2 regions of the Paenibacillus sp. Y5S-9 genome follow, and region 1 is predicted to be linked to the other one. Evidence: predicted binding sites of a transcription regulator. Region 1 holds the regulator's gene; the other holds the start of a gene.
What was found. Region 1 encodes Rex, which represses fermentation and respiration genes when NADH is low (regulators of the CRP and FNR family bind a similar motif). Its sites were predicted from a motif close to TTGTGAAATATTTCACAA; they were not measured.
Positions count from the first base shown of each region.

Region 2: a site for Rex is predicted at 4,743-4,760, ahead of V6669_RS15315 (cytochrome ubiquinol oxidase subunit I). Genes of this name have one in related genera too.

Region 1 covers NZ_CP145887.1:4,306,104-4,313,796, reverse strand. The annotation lists gene V6669_RS18900 (tetratricopeptide repeat protein) at 1-293, shown strand, start outside; gene dinG (ATP-dependent DNA helicase DinG) at 436-3,291, shown strand; gene V6669_RS18890 (redox-sensing transcriptional repressor Rex) at 3,516-4,169, shown strand; gene V6669_RS18885 (amidohydrolase) at 4,156-5,463, shown strand; gene V6669_RS18880 (DUF5590 domain-containing protein) at 5,503-6,033, shown strand; gene V6669_RS18875 (hypothetical protein) at 6,343-6,870, shown strand; gene V6669_RS18870 (AAA family ATPase) at 6,863-7,693, shown strand, end outside.
Region 2 covers NZ_CP145887.1:3,446,813-3,454,505, forward strand. The annotation lists gene V6669_RS15290 (sigma-70 family RNA polymerase sigma factor) at 1-402, shown strand, start outside; gene V6669_RS15295 (hypothetical protein) at 402-1,373, shown strand; gene V6669_RS15300 (GNAT family N-acetyltransferase) at 1,461-2,027, opposite strand; gene V6669_RS15305 (LysR family transcriptional regulator) at 2,058-2,933, opposite strand; gene V6669_RS15310 (MFS transporter) at 3,044-4,438, shown strand; gene V6669_RS15315 (cytochrome ubiquinol oxidase subunit I) at 4,838-6,202, shown strand; gene V6669_RS15320 (cytochrome d ubiquinol oxidase subunit II) at 6,202-7,215, shown strand; gene cydD (thiol reductant ABC exporter subunit CydD) at 7,230-7,693, shown strand, end outside.

The DNA.
Region 1 (7,693 bases):
TGACTCGCTTTTACCTGGCGCTCTCGTATCTGAATCTGGAACAAATGGCGGAAGCGGGGACACATTTGCAGCAGATCATGTACCTTAAGGGTTCACCTCGCTTAAAAGGGCTTGTATGTAACGCCCTGGGCTGTATTCAAGCCAAGCTTGCGAATCCCGAAGCTGCATGTTCACTCTTTGCACAGGCCCTTCAGTATGACCCGACATTGACCGAACCACTGTACAACATGGAAGCTTGCAGGTTGAACAGGGGAAAATTGCAATATGCTAATCAGCTGACGACCCTTCATTAAGCGGGAATTCGGCGACAAAAAAACGGTGTTCCCTCCTTTGGCATAGCGGCGGGGACACCGCTTTTTTGTCAGTTAATTTTCAAATCCCCTTTTTTTTGCTATGCTGTAACATAGACTGGAATGGAAGGGACCGTACATTGCAATGAAATTTGCCGTATTGGATTTCGAAACAACCGGCACGCAGTCCGACGGTGAGATTATACAGGCCGGACTTGCCATCATAGATCATGACTACAGCATAACTCAAATATATAGTTCTTATGTGAACCCTGGTGTACCGATTCCCCCGTTTATTTCGGGGTTGACGGGTATTACCGATGAAGATGTAGCGGACGCTCCTTCACTCGAAGAGATGATGATGGAGATGGTTCCGCTGCTTAATGATGTGGTGCTAGTTGGACACAACGTCGCTTTTGATTTTCACTTTTTGCAGAATGCTCTTGACCGTTGCGGTTATTTGCCGTTCACTGGCCGTATTCTGGACACGATTGATTTTCTGAAGATTACATTCCCATCACTGGGTTCTTATCAACTCGGTTATGTGTCTTCCGAATTTGGATTTCAACATGATCGCCCTCACCAGGCAGACAGTGATGCACTGGCGACAGCCTATGTGCTGCTCAAGTGTCTGGATGAGTTAAAGGAATTACCGCTCATAACGATTCAGCGCCTCAGTGACCTGTTTGCACCAGAAGACAGTGACTTGGGCTGGTTTTTGGACGGGATGCGCAGTGAGAAGGAAGCAGAGCCGATTCAGGATCTGGACGGACATACCTATTATCGTCAGCTTGCTCTTAATGTAAGTGATTGGACCGACATTGGTGCACCACGCGATGAGCGGGAGGCTAACCCCCTTGATGGTGTAAGCTTCGAACAGTTTATGGACCAGGTTCGGGAGAACCTGAAGGATACACTGGATCATTACGAAGAGCGTGAAGCGCAGACTCAGATGTTCAGCAGTGTAAGGCAAGCCCTGGATGAAGAGAAACATCTCTTGATCGAAGCTGGAACGGGTACCGGTAAATCTCTAGGGTATCTGTTGCCTGCTATTTACGAAAGTGTGAAGCAAGAACAGAAAGTCATGGTCAGCACGCATACGATCAATCTGCAGGAGCAATTGAGAGAGCGGGACATTCCGATGCTGACTCAAGTGGTTCCGTTCCCGTTTAAGGCTGCTGTATTCAAAGGACGTGGACATTACCTGTGCCTGCGCAAATTTGAACACAAAATCAATAAACGTGAATTCGCCACACCTAAAGAGGATTATTTCACAGCTGCTCAGATGATCGTCTGGCTTACGCAGACCGAAACCGGAGATGATGAGGAACTTAACCTTAGCGGACGCGGAGGGGACTTCTGGGAGACCGTACAGAGCGAATCCGAATCATGTCTGGGAAGATCCTGTCCATGGTTCCGCAAATGTTTCTACCATCGTGCCAAACATGAGGCAGGGTTGTCTGATATCGTAATCACCAATCACTCCAAATTATTTACGGATGTGAAAGCCGCGCATCAGCTGCTGCCAGCCTATGAGAGTCTTGTAATCGATGAGGCACATCATCTGGAGGATGTCGCTGGTAAACATCTTGGAATGCATATGAAATATTTCACTTTGGTTCATACACTGACCCGCCTGTTTAAAGACAGTCGTAATGGTCAGCTGCCTATGCTTCGTTCGCAGTTATCCGGGCATGAAAATTCGGTGCAATGGGGCTCCATGGTGGACCAGATGTTCCCGCTCGCTCTTGAGGTCAAGGAACTGTGGGATCGTATGAGCGATGCCTTGTTTGGTCTGTTGCCTGAACGAAGTGATGCTTCACCGGGCGAGACGGGGCAATTTTCACTGCGTCTGAAAGCATCTCAGAAACCTGCAAAATGGCAGGAGTTGCAGGATCTGGAGAACCAGATCTATGTGACTCTGGGCGATTTGGTTCGCAAAGGGGACAAATTGCTGCTTGAAGTGAAAGAGGATCAGGATGATTATCAATCGGATAGTCTGATTACGGACATTACAGGATTACTGAAAGATCTGACCACATTGAAGGAGAATCTACGTTTCTTCATGCGAATGGATGACGCCAAAACGGTGTACTGGATGGAAGCCAGCGGCCAGTTCCGCAGTAAATCACTCCAGCTGTATGCCGTACCTGTAGATGTCAGTGCACAACTAAAGGATTTGTTTTTTGATAAAAAGAAAAGTGTTGTGCTTACTTCGGCTACGCTCTCTGTGGATAAGTCATTCCAGTTCATGATTGAGCAGCTCGGCTTACAGGAAGCCTCTGAGAATAATCGGTTGTTAACGTCGATGCTGCCATCACCTTTCAACTATCGCGATCAGGCACTTCTGGTGATTCCGCGTGATTTCCCAAGTGTGAAGGGTAGTGTGGGTGATGCGCACTTTGTTAATATGCTGGTGCAATCACTCGCAGAGACGGCAATTGCTACGCGTGGACGCATGATGGTTCTGTTTACTTCATACAAGATGTTGCGACAGGTCTATGATCCGCTGAAGGAGGCGCTGTCTGGCAACGACATCTCGTTGCTTGGTCAAGGCGTTGATAGTGGAAGTCGTTCCAAATTGACTCGCAGGTTCCAAGATGCCAAAGCAACAGTACTTCTGGGCACAAGCAGCTTCTGGGAGGGGGTAGATATCCCGGGAGAGGCTCTAACCTGTCTCGCTATAGTGCGACTGCCTTTCCAGCCGCCGAATCATCCGTTGGTGGAAGCCAAGAGTGAGTTGCTTCAGGAACAGAAGAAAAATCCGTTCATGAAACTGTCAGTGCCACAAGCGGTCATTCGTTTCAAGCAGGGATTTGGCCGATTGGTGCGTACAGCAAAGGACAGAGGAATTGTCATTGTTTATGATACACGTGTGATTGAAGCGTACTATGGTAAATTCTTTTTATATTCATTACCAGGTCCCAAAATGGAGCATATGCTCACGGAGCAGATGGTTCCACGAATCACCGAGTGGTTGGAAAAACCTGCTAATGAATAAGAATAATGGTTGTTTTGTTCGTTAAATCATTGCATGACACTATCGTTTGGCGTTAAACTTTATTAGATATTTCCGTATCCGATTAAAGCAGTTGCACGTAAGAACTTATAACCTAAATTACAAGGAGCATTCTGTATAAAATGTCACGTCTATCATTGAGTTTATACAGAATGCTCATCTTTTCATCTATTATTTTATCGTGGCCTTGGTAAGGGGGAGCAAGAATGAAATCGGATAAAATTTCGGAAGCGGTGGTACGACGTCTGCCTGTATACTTGCGCTATTTGAGCGAGTTGCACCAGCGTGAGGTGGCTACTGTTTCTTCTCAAGAGCTTGGACAAAGGCTGGATCTGAATCCGGCCCAAATTCGTAAAGACCTGGCTTACTTCGGTGATTTTGGTCGTAAAGGGATCGGGTATGATGTATCCTATTTGATCGAGAAAATTCGTCACATTCTCAAAATCGATCAGCAAATTAATGTAGCTCTGGTAGGTGCGGGTAACCTCGGACAGGCCTTGTCCAACTACAACGCATATCTGAAAGACAACATGAAGATTGTTGCTGTATTTGATGCATATGGACCGAAGATTGGTAGTCAAATCAACAGTTTGACGGTAAAACCAATGAATGAATTGACGGAAGCGGTTAAAACGGATAACATCCGCATCGGTATTATTACAGTTCCAGATACGGAAGCTCAAAATGTAGCCGATCAGCTTATTGAATCGGGAATTGAAGCGATCCTTAATTTTGCACCAACAATTCTAAAAACACCGCCGCATATCCGCATTCACCATGCTGACTTTACAACGGATCTGCTTAGTTTGGCCTATTACTTGGAGACTGGAAAGGACGACGAGGAAGATGACAACAAATAGATGGGTAATTCACAACGGCAAATTTGCCGTTAATGAAGGCGGCACAACATGGAACGTGGTCCACGGATACATGGTTGTTGAGAATGACAAGATTGTGCATATTGGTGAGACATTGCCGGATGAAGACAAAAATTGTACCAAAGTGGATGGAAAAGGACTGTTCTTCCTGCCGGGTCTGATCAATACGCATGGTCATGCAGCGATGTCGTTGCTCAGAGGGCACGGAGACGATCTTGCGTTGCAAGTATGGTTGCAGGAAAAAATGTGGCCGATGGAAGCGAAAATGACTTCAGAAGACGTATATTGGGGAACTTCACTATCGGTGCTTGAAATGTTGAAAGGCGGAACTACAGCTTTCCTGGACATGTACGATCACATGGATCAAGTTGCCAAAGTTGTGGAGCAATCCGGCGTTAGAGCAGCACTGGCACGTGGTGTGATTGGGCTATGCTCGGAAGAAGAGCAACTGCGGAAGCTGGAGGAGTCGGCAGCGTTTGCACGTGAGTGGAATGGACAGGCAGATGGTCGAATTACAACCGTAATCTCGCCACACGCACCATATACATGCCCTCCTGACTACATAGAGAAGCTTGTACAGGTCGCGAACGACCTAAACCTTCCTCTTCATACACATATGTCGGAAACGCTTCGTGAAGTCGAGCAGAACGTGGCTGATTATGGACTGCGTCCTGTAGCACATCTGGAGAAACTGGGCTTTTTCTCCCGTCCATCCCTGGTTGCACATGCGGTGCATCTGAATGACGAAGAGATTGAGATTCTGGCTCGTCATGATGTGGCTGTATCCCATAACCCGGGAAGTAACCTGAAACTCGCTTCCGGTGTTGCGCGTGTACCTGCGTTGCTGAAAGCAGGAGTTACCGTGTCACTCGGAACTGACGGACCAGCAAGTAACAACAACCTGGATATGTTCGAGGAAATGAGACTGGCTGCGTTGATTCATAAAGGCGTGTCTGGTGACCCGACGGCAGTGCCAGCGGGTGAAGCATTACTACTCGGAACTTCATATGGCGCCAAATCCATCTTCTTGAACAATACTGGAGCGCTTCAGGTCGGCATGAAGGCTGATTTTATCGCCTTGGACATTGAACAAGCACATTTCTATCCACATACAGACCTGATCTCACATACGATCTACTCGGCTTCTGCCAAAGATGTAGAGCACGTATGGGTGGATGGGAAACAAGTGGTGAAACATGGCGAATGTCTGACGCTGGATGAAGAGCGTATTTTGCGTGAGTCTCAATTGGCATTTGATGGTCTGCTTGCTCGTTAATTGCAGGATAGAGCATCATAGGGAAAGGAAGTTCGACTTTTGAAGAAAAAAAAGAAGTGGATATGGATTTCGCTGCTTGCACTGGTTCTGATTCTGTTTGGACTTCAGCGTTATTACGTCCATGTCACGCAGGACCAGCGCAAGGAAGAAGCGCTCGCCATACAGGCAGCACAGGAGCAACTGGGCATTACATCCTATGATGAATTGCGTAAGTACATCTGGGGAGACAAAGAAGGCTCTGATAACATCTACTGGACCCTGATCGGCAAAAACAAGGATAACCAGGATGTTATGGTCTGGGTTAAATTCGATGCAAACAATCAACCGGCTAAGGGTGCAAACGCTGTACACAGTGAGCTGCTGCAGAATGGCATGTCCGAAGCGCAGATCCGCAATCGCTTCAGTTCTGAAGTTCCTGCCGGCGAGATTAAGCGAATCATGCCTGGAGTTGTGAATGGAATATATGTGTGGCAAGTGTATTATAAAGACGGTACGCATAACCACTATCGTTTTTATCGTTTTAGCAACGGAGAACAGGTGGACCTGGTCTACACACTCCCGAACAGCTAGAACAAATAGAGTGACATAGCTAGAGAATGAATGAAACAAAAGAACCGGCAGACGGATATCCGACTGAACCGGTTCTTTGTGTTGCCCGTAAACTTAAATAATTTAAATAATTTAAATAGTTAAAATTAATAATTTATTCATATTTTCGCCTTCGAAATTGTATATACGATGTGATATACTCAGATATGTACTCAAAGTTACATTCAAAACAAATAAACCTGTCGAAATTATCGCAGGAGTCAATGTGCACATATTCTTATATACCAATAAGCCAGTAGGTTGGGCCAAAATCTGGGAGGGGTAATTCACTTGAAACTAAAAGTATTGCCTATTGCTTTAACTGCCGTCATTTCAGCCGTTGTGTTGTTTGGAGGTTGGTTTGTATATCGTCAGGTGGCTGTGCAGAATCCGATTGAAAAGATGGTTACCCAGTACGATGGAGTTAATGACGTTCAATTAACTATTAACCGCAATGACGTACAATTGAAACTGGATCTGCAACCTGATGTTGATTTGGGCAGACTGGTACAATATATTCACAAAGAAGGACAGACCCTGATTGGAACACGATCACTAAAATTGGACGTTGTGGATCATTCCAGTGAAGCACTGGAAAGTTGGTGGGGTGATGCGATGTTTACCGTAGCTCAGGCGATGGAGAACAAGCAATACACCGAGATTACACCAACGTTGTCAAAGATGGCGACCAATGGAATTAAGGTTAATACAGCGATGGATGACAACAATGTATATGTCAGTCTCAGAGACGGAGATGCCAGCAAGTTTATTATTCTGCCGCGTGTGCCCGGTCAGATAGGAGTGTGGCCTAATGCCTAAGTGGACAAAAGAAGTTGCCATCGGATTTTTTCCCGTATTGATTATTTTTCTTGCTTTTACTGGTGTTAATATTGTTCCGATTCTTATTGCAGCGGTGCTTGTCGGAGCTTTGCTGTTCATGATGCAAATGCGTGGCGGGATTACAGTAGGCGCTGCACAGGAACGTAAACGGAAGAAAAAAGGACCTTCCAAGCTCACTTTTGAAGAAATTGGCGGACAGGACAGTGCCAAGCAGGAATTGCGTGAAGCACTTGACTTTCTCATCAAACATGAAGAAATTCGGAAGTTCGGGATTCGCCCGTTAAAAGGGATCTTGCTGACGGGCCCTCCAGGGACAGGAAAAACGTTGATGGCCAAGGCTGCTGCCCATTACACCGATTCTGTTTTTGTAGCAGCATCTGGCAGTGAGTTCGTGGAAATGTATGTTGGTGTGGGTGCCAGCAGAATTCGGGATTTGTTCAAGGACGCGAGAACTCGTGCCACCAAGGAAAATAAGGAAAACGCTATTATATTTATCGATGAAATCGATGTCATCGGGGGGAAACGTGAGGGCGGTCAACAGCGTGAATATGATCAGACCCTCAATCAGCTCTTGACGGAAATGGATGGAATCTATTCTTCCGATACGCCGAGAATCCTTGTTATCGCTGCAACAAACCGCAAAGAGATGCTCGATAGCGCTCTGACGCGCCCGGGACGTTTTGACCGCCACATTCAAGTGGACTTGCCTGATAAAAAGGGCAGAAAGCATATTCTGGAACTGCATGCGGTGAATAAACCTCTGATGAAGGAAGTTAATCTGGAGAAAACAGCTGAAGAATCG
Region 2 (7,693 bases), 860 kb from region 1:
CTCGGCAGACGGGAAGACGCGGAGGAAGCCACTCAGGATACCTTCATCAAACTAATAGAAAAAGCCCCTACATTCAACGATGCAGAGCATCAAAAAGCATGGTTGATTCGGGTCATCACCAATCATTGCAAATCCTTATTAGGCAGAGGCTGGCGCAAACGGGAGGTCAAGCTGGAGGGTGTCGACGCCCTTACAACGGACAACCCGGAAGATCACGCGCTGATCGAACTCGTGCTGTCACTGCCCCTCAAGTATAGATCGGTGGTTCATCTGTATTATTACGAAGATTATGCAATCCGAGAAATCAGCGAGATTCTGGAGATTAGCGAGTCAGCGGTGAAGATGAGATTAAAGCGAGGAAGAGAGCTGTTAAAACTGGAGCTGGAAGGAGAGGAACTGTAATGAACGAAGAACAATTCAAACAAAACTACAAGAAAGCGGTGGATCACATGAAAACAAATGAACAAATGAAAAAACGGGTAGAGCAATCCTTAAACACGCAACATCAGGGACCAAAACGTCAACGTAAACCACTATACATTGCTGCAAGTGTTGTTATCGCTGCCAGCGTTGGATTGGCTGCGCCAAGTGTATGGCAACAATTCAATGGACCAGCCGCACCAACACCACAGGTGGCAGCGGTGACTCCAGGCGCGTCGTTTGACCCGGTCCTGATTCCGAAGATGGAGTTGCCGAGTTCACAGGGCAAAGGCGCGATGGCCGATATGATGCAATTGGTTGTTTATGGAGGAAGCGTATATACACAGTCCCCAACATTGCTTGAAGGCGCCAATGCGCTCAGCCTGCGGGGAGATAAACTGGGTACCACCACTGGCGGCATTGATGAGCTGAGCGGCCAGGATAAATATACGGAGCTTGCTTCCAACATTGGCGAAGCGGACATCTATGCGGTCAATGGCTACGACAAGGACTTCCGTATCATGTCTTACACCGAGATCGATGGTCAGGTGTATGCTCAACTATTCGACAAAAATAACGGGATCACCATCAGTAGCGGAGCAGACTTGATCGGCAAGCTTCATCTCGAAGGCAACGTCGCCTCGGCGCAATGGGAGACGTTTAACAGCTGGAATAATGGATTGCAGCAGCTTCAACCGTTAGCAGCGGATGAATCACTGGAAAGCTTTATTTCATCGCTAAATGCTGCCAAACCAATCGCAACGAGCCCGGAGTTGGAAGAGAACCTCTACGGCAAGGAAGATCGCAAGATCATCTATCTCACGCTGGAAGACAAAACGCAGGTCCCACTGGTTCTGTTTGGTGAAGGTCTGGTTCGTTATGGTAATGTTCCGGCATTCCTGGAAGTGGAGAAAGGCGCGTTCCAATCATTCTGGAATAGCTTGGGCGAGTAAGGTGAAGACAGCAATCTGGCTGCACCAAAAAGAGCGAACAGGGCACGCAAGTGCTTTGTTCGCTTTTTGATTATCGGTCGGATTAGATTAAATAGAATTTTTGTAATACACCAAGTGATCGGTCCATTCATTATTTTCGTGTATAAACCCTTTACGTAGACATTCAAATTCCATACCAACACTCTCTGCCAGTTTCATGGAAGGGGTGTTATCCACATTAATATGAGCTTCTATGCGGTGAAATTTCAAATGTTCGAATGCAATATGAAGTGCTTCATTCACTGCTTCTTTCCCATAACCTTTTCGCCAATACTGATTATGGATCGTGTATCCGAAGCTTCCCCATTGAAAATGATCTCTCGCCAAGGTAGCAATATCAATCATACCCAGATATGTACCATCATGCTTTCTAAACACACCAAATACATAAACCGCATCTGTACGCGCTAACTCCTGGTGTCGATCTACCAGATCATGAAACCAATCCAGTGTACATTCACTCATATCCATTTTCCCTTTATCATGGCGGTGTTGGGAGGGCAAGCGGTTTTCAAACTCATTCAACCAATTTTCATAGTCGTCTTTCTGTAATGGTCGGATGACTAGCCGTTCTGTCTCTGAAATATAATCAAATTTCTCCGCTTTTAATTTCAAAATGACATCTCCTCTGGATTGAATTTATGCTCATGGCATAGCACTGAAGTAGTCCATAACCACGCTGCGAAACTCTAAAGCGGCTTTGGAAATATATCTGTTTTTGTGCGAAAGTAGAGCGATTTCCCGAACGAGTTGATGTTTCTCTACCTGAAGATATCTAATGCGCTCATGCGGGTTTCTGGCTGTGCTAGGTATAAAAGCGAGACCGATCTCCGCTTCAACAAGGGCTGTTAATCTTGCAGGCTCATCACCTTCATATACATACTTCGGTAGGAAACCAGCGGATTGACATACGGAATCTACCATATCACGAACCCCATACCCTTGCTTCACCCCAACAAACCGCTCGTCCTTAAGCTCGGTTAATTGAATGCTGCTTCGGTCTGCATATCGATGACCCATAGGAACAGCGACTACAATCGGATCGTCATATAGTATCTGACATTCGATATCGTCACCTTCAATCGGAGGGGAAGAGAGACAAAAGTCCACCTCGCCCCGATGTAGAAGTCTGGACATGTTTTCTAACGAAACCATTTGCACATGGAACTGAATGTCCGGTTTATTTTTTCGGAATTCCCGGAGTATACCTGGCAATGTGCTTGCCGTAGTCACTGCCAATTGCAGTGTACCCTGATCCGGGTTGGAGAGGTCAGCGATTTCCCGCTTTCCTTGTTCCAATTCAAATAAAGCTTTTTCAGTTCGCTGAAGAAATGTTCTTCCAAAGTCGTTTAGTCGCAGCTTTCTCCCGATTCGATCAAATAAAGGGACTCCCAGGTCGTCCTCTAATCGTTGTATCGTTTTGCTCAGGGAGGATTGCGTGACATGCAGCTTTCCCGCAGCTTCCGTTACATGTTCGCATCGGGCCACCGTCAGGAAATATTTTAGTTGAAGAAGCTCCATTTGCACCATCCCTTTCATTCCTTCTAGTTCATCAAATCATAACATATAATGCGTTGGAATAAATGAATACGTTCAAGTAAGATAACAGCAGAAGAGAGAGAGGTGCACCAATGAACGTTCGAAATAAAGGATTGATGTTAGCTGTTGGACTTGGAATTATGTTGAATCCGTTGAATTCTTCCATGATTTCTGTGGCAATCTCCAGGCTACAACAAGTGTATCAACTTAATTTTACAGCCGTTTCGTGGATTATTTTATCATTTTACATTGCCAGTGCTGTCGCTCAACCCGTCATGGGCAAGTGTAGTGATTTGTTTGGCCGCAGGAAGATTTTCCTTATGGGTCTTGTTATTGTTTTTGTATCGTCCATGCTAGCTCCGTGGTCTCCCAGTTTTTCGTGGCTCATCGTATTCCGGATCGTTCAATCGATTGGCACAAGCATGATGGTGGCCGTCGGAATGGCGATTGTCAGAATTAACGTGACTGAAAAACAAGCCTCCGCCTTGTCCACCTTGGCTATATTCCTTTCTGGAGCGGCTGCAATTGGGCCTTTTATTGGTGGAGTATTGATTCATTGGTGGGACTGGCACAGCATATTCTTCGTTAATATTCCGTTTGTCATGGCAAGCTTTTGGTTCGCCTGGAAAACAATTCCCAAGGACGGGCAATCTCCGTCTATCTCTGGTCACATGTCCATTCGGCAATGGCTTGCGTTAATTGACGCACCAGGTATCCTGATGTTTACGGTAGCTTTGGTGACTCTGCTCATCGGACTACTTTCAGTAAATTCCACAGGAGATATTTCAACATGGCATCTGCTGACAGGGGGGATCGGGTTAATCGCACTCGTCATGTTCATCCGACATGAATTAAAAGCAGCCACGCCTTTCATCCCTCTGCGAACGTTTGCCTCATATCCCGAAATGACTTGGGTGAATGTGCAATACATGCTGGTGAACATCCTGTTTTACGCACTTTTTTTTGGAGTTCCTACGTATTTGAAGCAGGTACGTCATCTCAATGAAGTTCATACAGGAATGAGTATGCTAGCTTTGGGGTTATGTTCAGTCATTATTGCTCCAATCGCAGGACGCTGGATTGACAGATCAGGATCACGGCCAGCTCTGATCGTATCCGCTTCTTTAATGACATTTGGCTCTATATTGATCGTTGTTATGAATGAAACTTCTCCAATCTTCATAATCATTGTTGCCTTAGCTTTATTTGGAATAAGTAACGGCCTAAACGCGGTCGGCATGCAAGCTGCCCTGTTTAAAAGCACACCCAAAGAAATGATTGGAGTCGCATCGGGTATTTTTAATACATCACGCTATCTGGGGACCATCTTATCGTCGTTATTAATTGGGATTGTCATGGGAGATACATTTAATGTAACAGGATTTCAGATGCTTGGAATCATCCTTACGGTATTAGCTGCATCACTGATCATCATGAGCGTAAGTCGCGAGGCAGGTGCGGTGAGTCCAGAGCAAGTAAGCAAGTAAAAAAGCGAATCTGCCGTGCAATAACACGTTTACACCCAATGAATCAATAGCTCCATTGGGTGTATTTTTTGTTTTTCACCAAGTTGTCAGAAAGAGTTGATCCTTTCTTGAACGTTTAGGGTAGAAGACGTGTCTTTGATTGAATTAGGTAAAAATAAAGATATAATAATTTTGATTAATAGGCTTGGTTAGTACTTAAAGTGCATCAATGTCAGATTTTAATAGGCATCCAATGCTTGTTATTATCGGGGGCCTACAGGAGTAAACGCATTATAGGTGTGGCAAGATATCGTCATACCTAACTTTGTGAAATTTTTCGCAACTTTGCATTGAGCTTGGCCAAATCTGATATTGAATGTTTCTAAATTGAACAGAGTTTGAAGGGAGGCAACACAAAGAATGGCTATTGATACGGTGTTATGGAGCAGGCTGGTGACTGGTTTGACGCTGGGATTCCACGTGATTTTTGCAACGCTGGGTGTAGGTGTACCTTTGATGATTGCTATTGCAGAGTTCATCGGTATTCGGAAGAAGGATCACCATTACATACTTATGGCAAAGAGGTGGTCTAGAGGGTTTGTCATTTCTGTGGCGGTAGGTGTGGTGACAGGTACAGCGATATCGCTGCAGTTGGCCTTGGTATGGCCGAATTTTATGAAACTTGCCGGGAATGTCATTGCACTGCCACTATTTATGGAAGTATTCGCATTCTTTTTTGAAGCGATATTCCTGGGCATTTATCTGTACACATGGGATCGGTTCAAAAATCCGTATATCCACTGGTTGCTGACTATTCCGATTGTCGCCGGGGCAGGCATGTCTGCTGTTTTTATTACAACAGTGAACGGATTCATGAACCAGCCTGAAGGTTTTGTCATGGAAGCAGGTCAATTCATGGCAGTGAACCCCGTACAAGCGATGTTGAATACGGCGACGTTCTCCAAAGTGTTCCATGTATTAAGCTCGGCTTATCTGACAGGAGCTGCCCTGTTAGCAGGAATAGCAGCCTTTGCGATGCTGAGAAAAGGAGTGTCGGCCTACCACAAAAAAGGCTTGAATCTCATGATGGCCGTTGTTCTTGTATTCAGTTTATTAAATTCTTTAGCTGGAGATGTATCTGCCAAGTTTTTGGCTGAGCATCAACCGGAGAAGCTCGCAGCTGCCGAGTGGCATTTCGAAACGGAAAGCGGCGCGGATTTGATTTTTTTGGGATGGCTGAATGCAGAACATGAAATTATAGGCGCTCTTCATTTGCCGAAACTGCTCAGTTTCCTTGCCTTTGGAGACTTTAACGCCGAGGTTACCGGGCTAAACGAATTTCCACCAGATGAGCAGCCACCACTGCTTGTGCATTACTTGTTTGATCTAATGGCTGGAATTGGTTTCGCTCTGCTTGCTATATCAAGTCTGTACTTCCTGTTTGTATTCTGGAAGAAACGTAATCAGTTTAACAAGTGGATGCTTCGGATGGTTGCACTCAGTGCACCGCTTGCTTTTCTGGCCGTTGAGATGGGCTGGTTCTATGCCGAAGTGGGACGGCAGCCATGGATCATCCGAGGTTATATGCGAGTGGAAGAGGCCGCCACTTCTTCACCGAGTGTAAGAATTTTATTTTTCGTCTTCTTGCTTCTCTACATCCTGCTAGGCGTTATGTGTGTCGTCGTACTGAGACGGTTGTTCAATAACAATCCTGCTGAACTCGAGATGGAGAAATGGTTGAAGGAGAAGCATGATCAATCAGCCAAGAAAGGGGATCAGGCCTGATGAGTTATGAATTAATTGGTATTTCAGTACTCTGGCTGTTCTTGTACGGCTATCTTATTGTAGCTTCCATTGATTTTGGAGCAGGTTTCTTCGCCTTTTACGCACGCTTGACGAAGCAGGATCATCTGATTAATCGTCTGATCTCCCGTTATCTATCACCGGTCTGGGAGATCACCAATGTATTTTTTGTCTTTTTCTATATTGGTATCGTCGGATTTTTCCCGGACACGGCCTATTATTATGGCTCCGCGCTGCTTGTTCCAGGAAGTATTGCCGTCATTCTACTTGCCATTCGTGGGTCGTTCTATGCTTTCGAGAATTATGGTTCCAAAAATAACGTCGTATATCTGTTTTTATACGGAGCTACCGGGTTGCTTATTCCAGCGTCATTGTCAGTGGCACTGACCCTGTCTGAAGGTGGCTTTATTTTGAAGCAGGGGGATACCGTTTCCCTGGATTACTGGGCACTATTTACGAATCCATTATCGTGGAGCATCGTTGGACTGGCGATCGTGTCCGTATTGTTCATTAGTGGGTCATTTCTCACATTTTACGCTTCTCGGGCAGAGGATCATTCGGCATTGAAGCTAATGCGAAACTATGCTCTGTTCTGGAGCACACCGACCATTATTCTCGCGCTGACTGCATTTATATATTTAGGTCAACACAATGAGCGTCATTTTCAAAATATGATGGATTTATGGTGGCTACTGGCGCTATCCGTTGCATTTTTCATGATTGCCATGTGGCTGTTATATAACGGACGGCGTTACGGATTAGCTTTTATATGCATCATGCTGCAATTTCTCACAGCCTTTTTCGCTTACGGGATTGGGCAATATCCTTACATTCTTGATCCATACATCACCATTCAGAGCAGCGCCACACCACCTGCAATGGGCTTTGCACTAGTCGTTGTGTTTATCGGAGGGCTGTGCCTGTTAATTCCTTCTCTGATTCTGGTCTTCAAACTGTTCCTGTTTGATGCGGATTATGTGAAAGGGAAAAAATAAAGGAGGAGCGTTCAATGAAGAGGAGAGCCAAATCCAATCTGATCTCGCAGCAAATGTCTTTACAACGAAAAAACAGGCTTCTCCTTGCGATCATATCGCTGGCGCTTGGTGTAGCTATAATAAGTCAGGCCACCTTGGTGGCTGAAGCAGTCCAGCGAATCTTTGTAGAGAAAGCTTCCTTTTCATCCGTGGTTCTGTTACTGGGCCTATTGCTGGCTGTCATGGCTGTACGTGCACTATTGTCGTATGGAAACGGGAAAGTGGGCTTGCATATGGCAGCACGCGCCAAGACGAATATGCGAGCATCTGTATTGCAGAAGCTGACCCGCGCTTCCATGCCTTCAACCCTGAGTGGACAGACGGGAGGAAAGGTCAGTGTTGCTTTGGATGCTGTGGATGAAGCCGACAGTTATTTCAGTCAGTACATGCCGCGTATGATGGAAGCCGCGATGATCCCGATTCTGATTCTGGTTGTTAC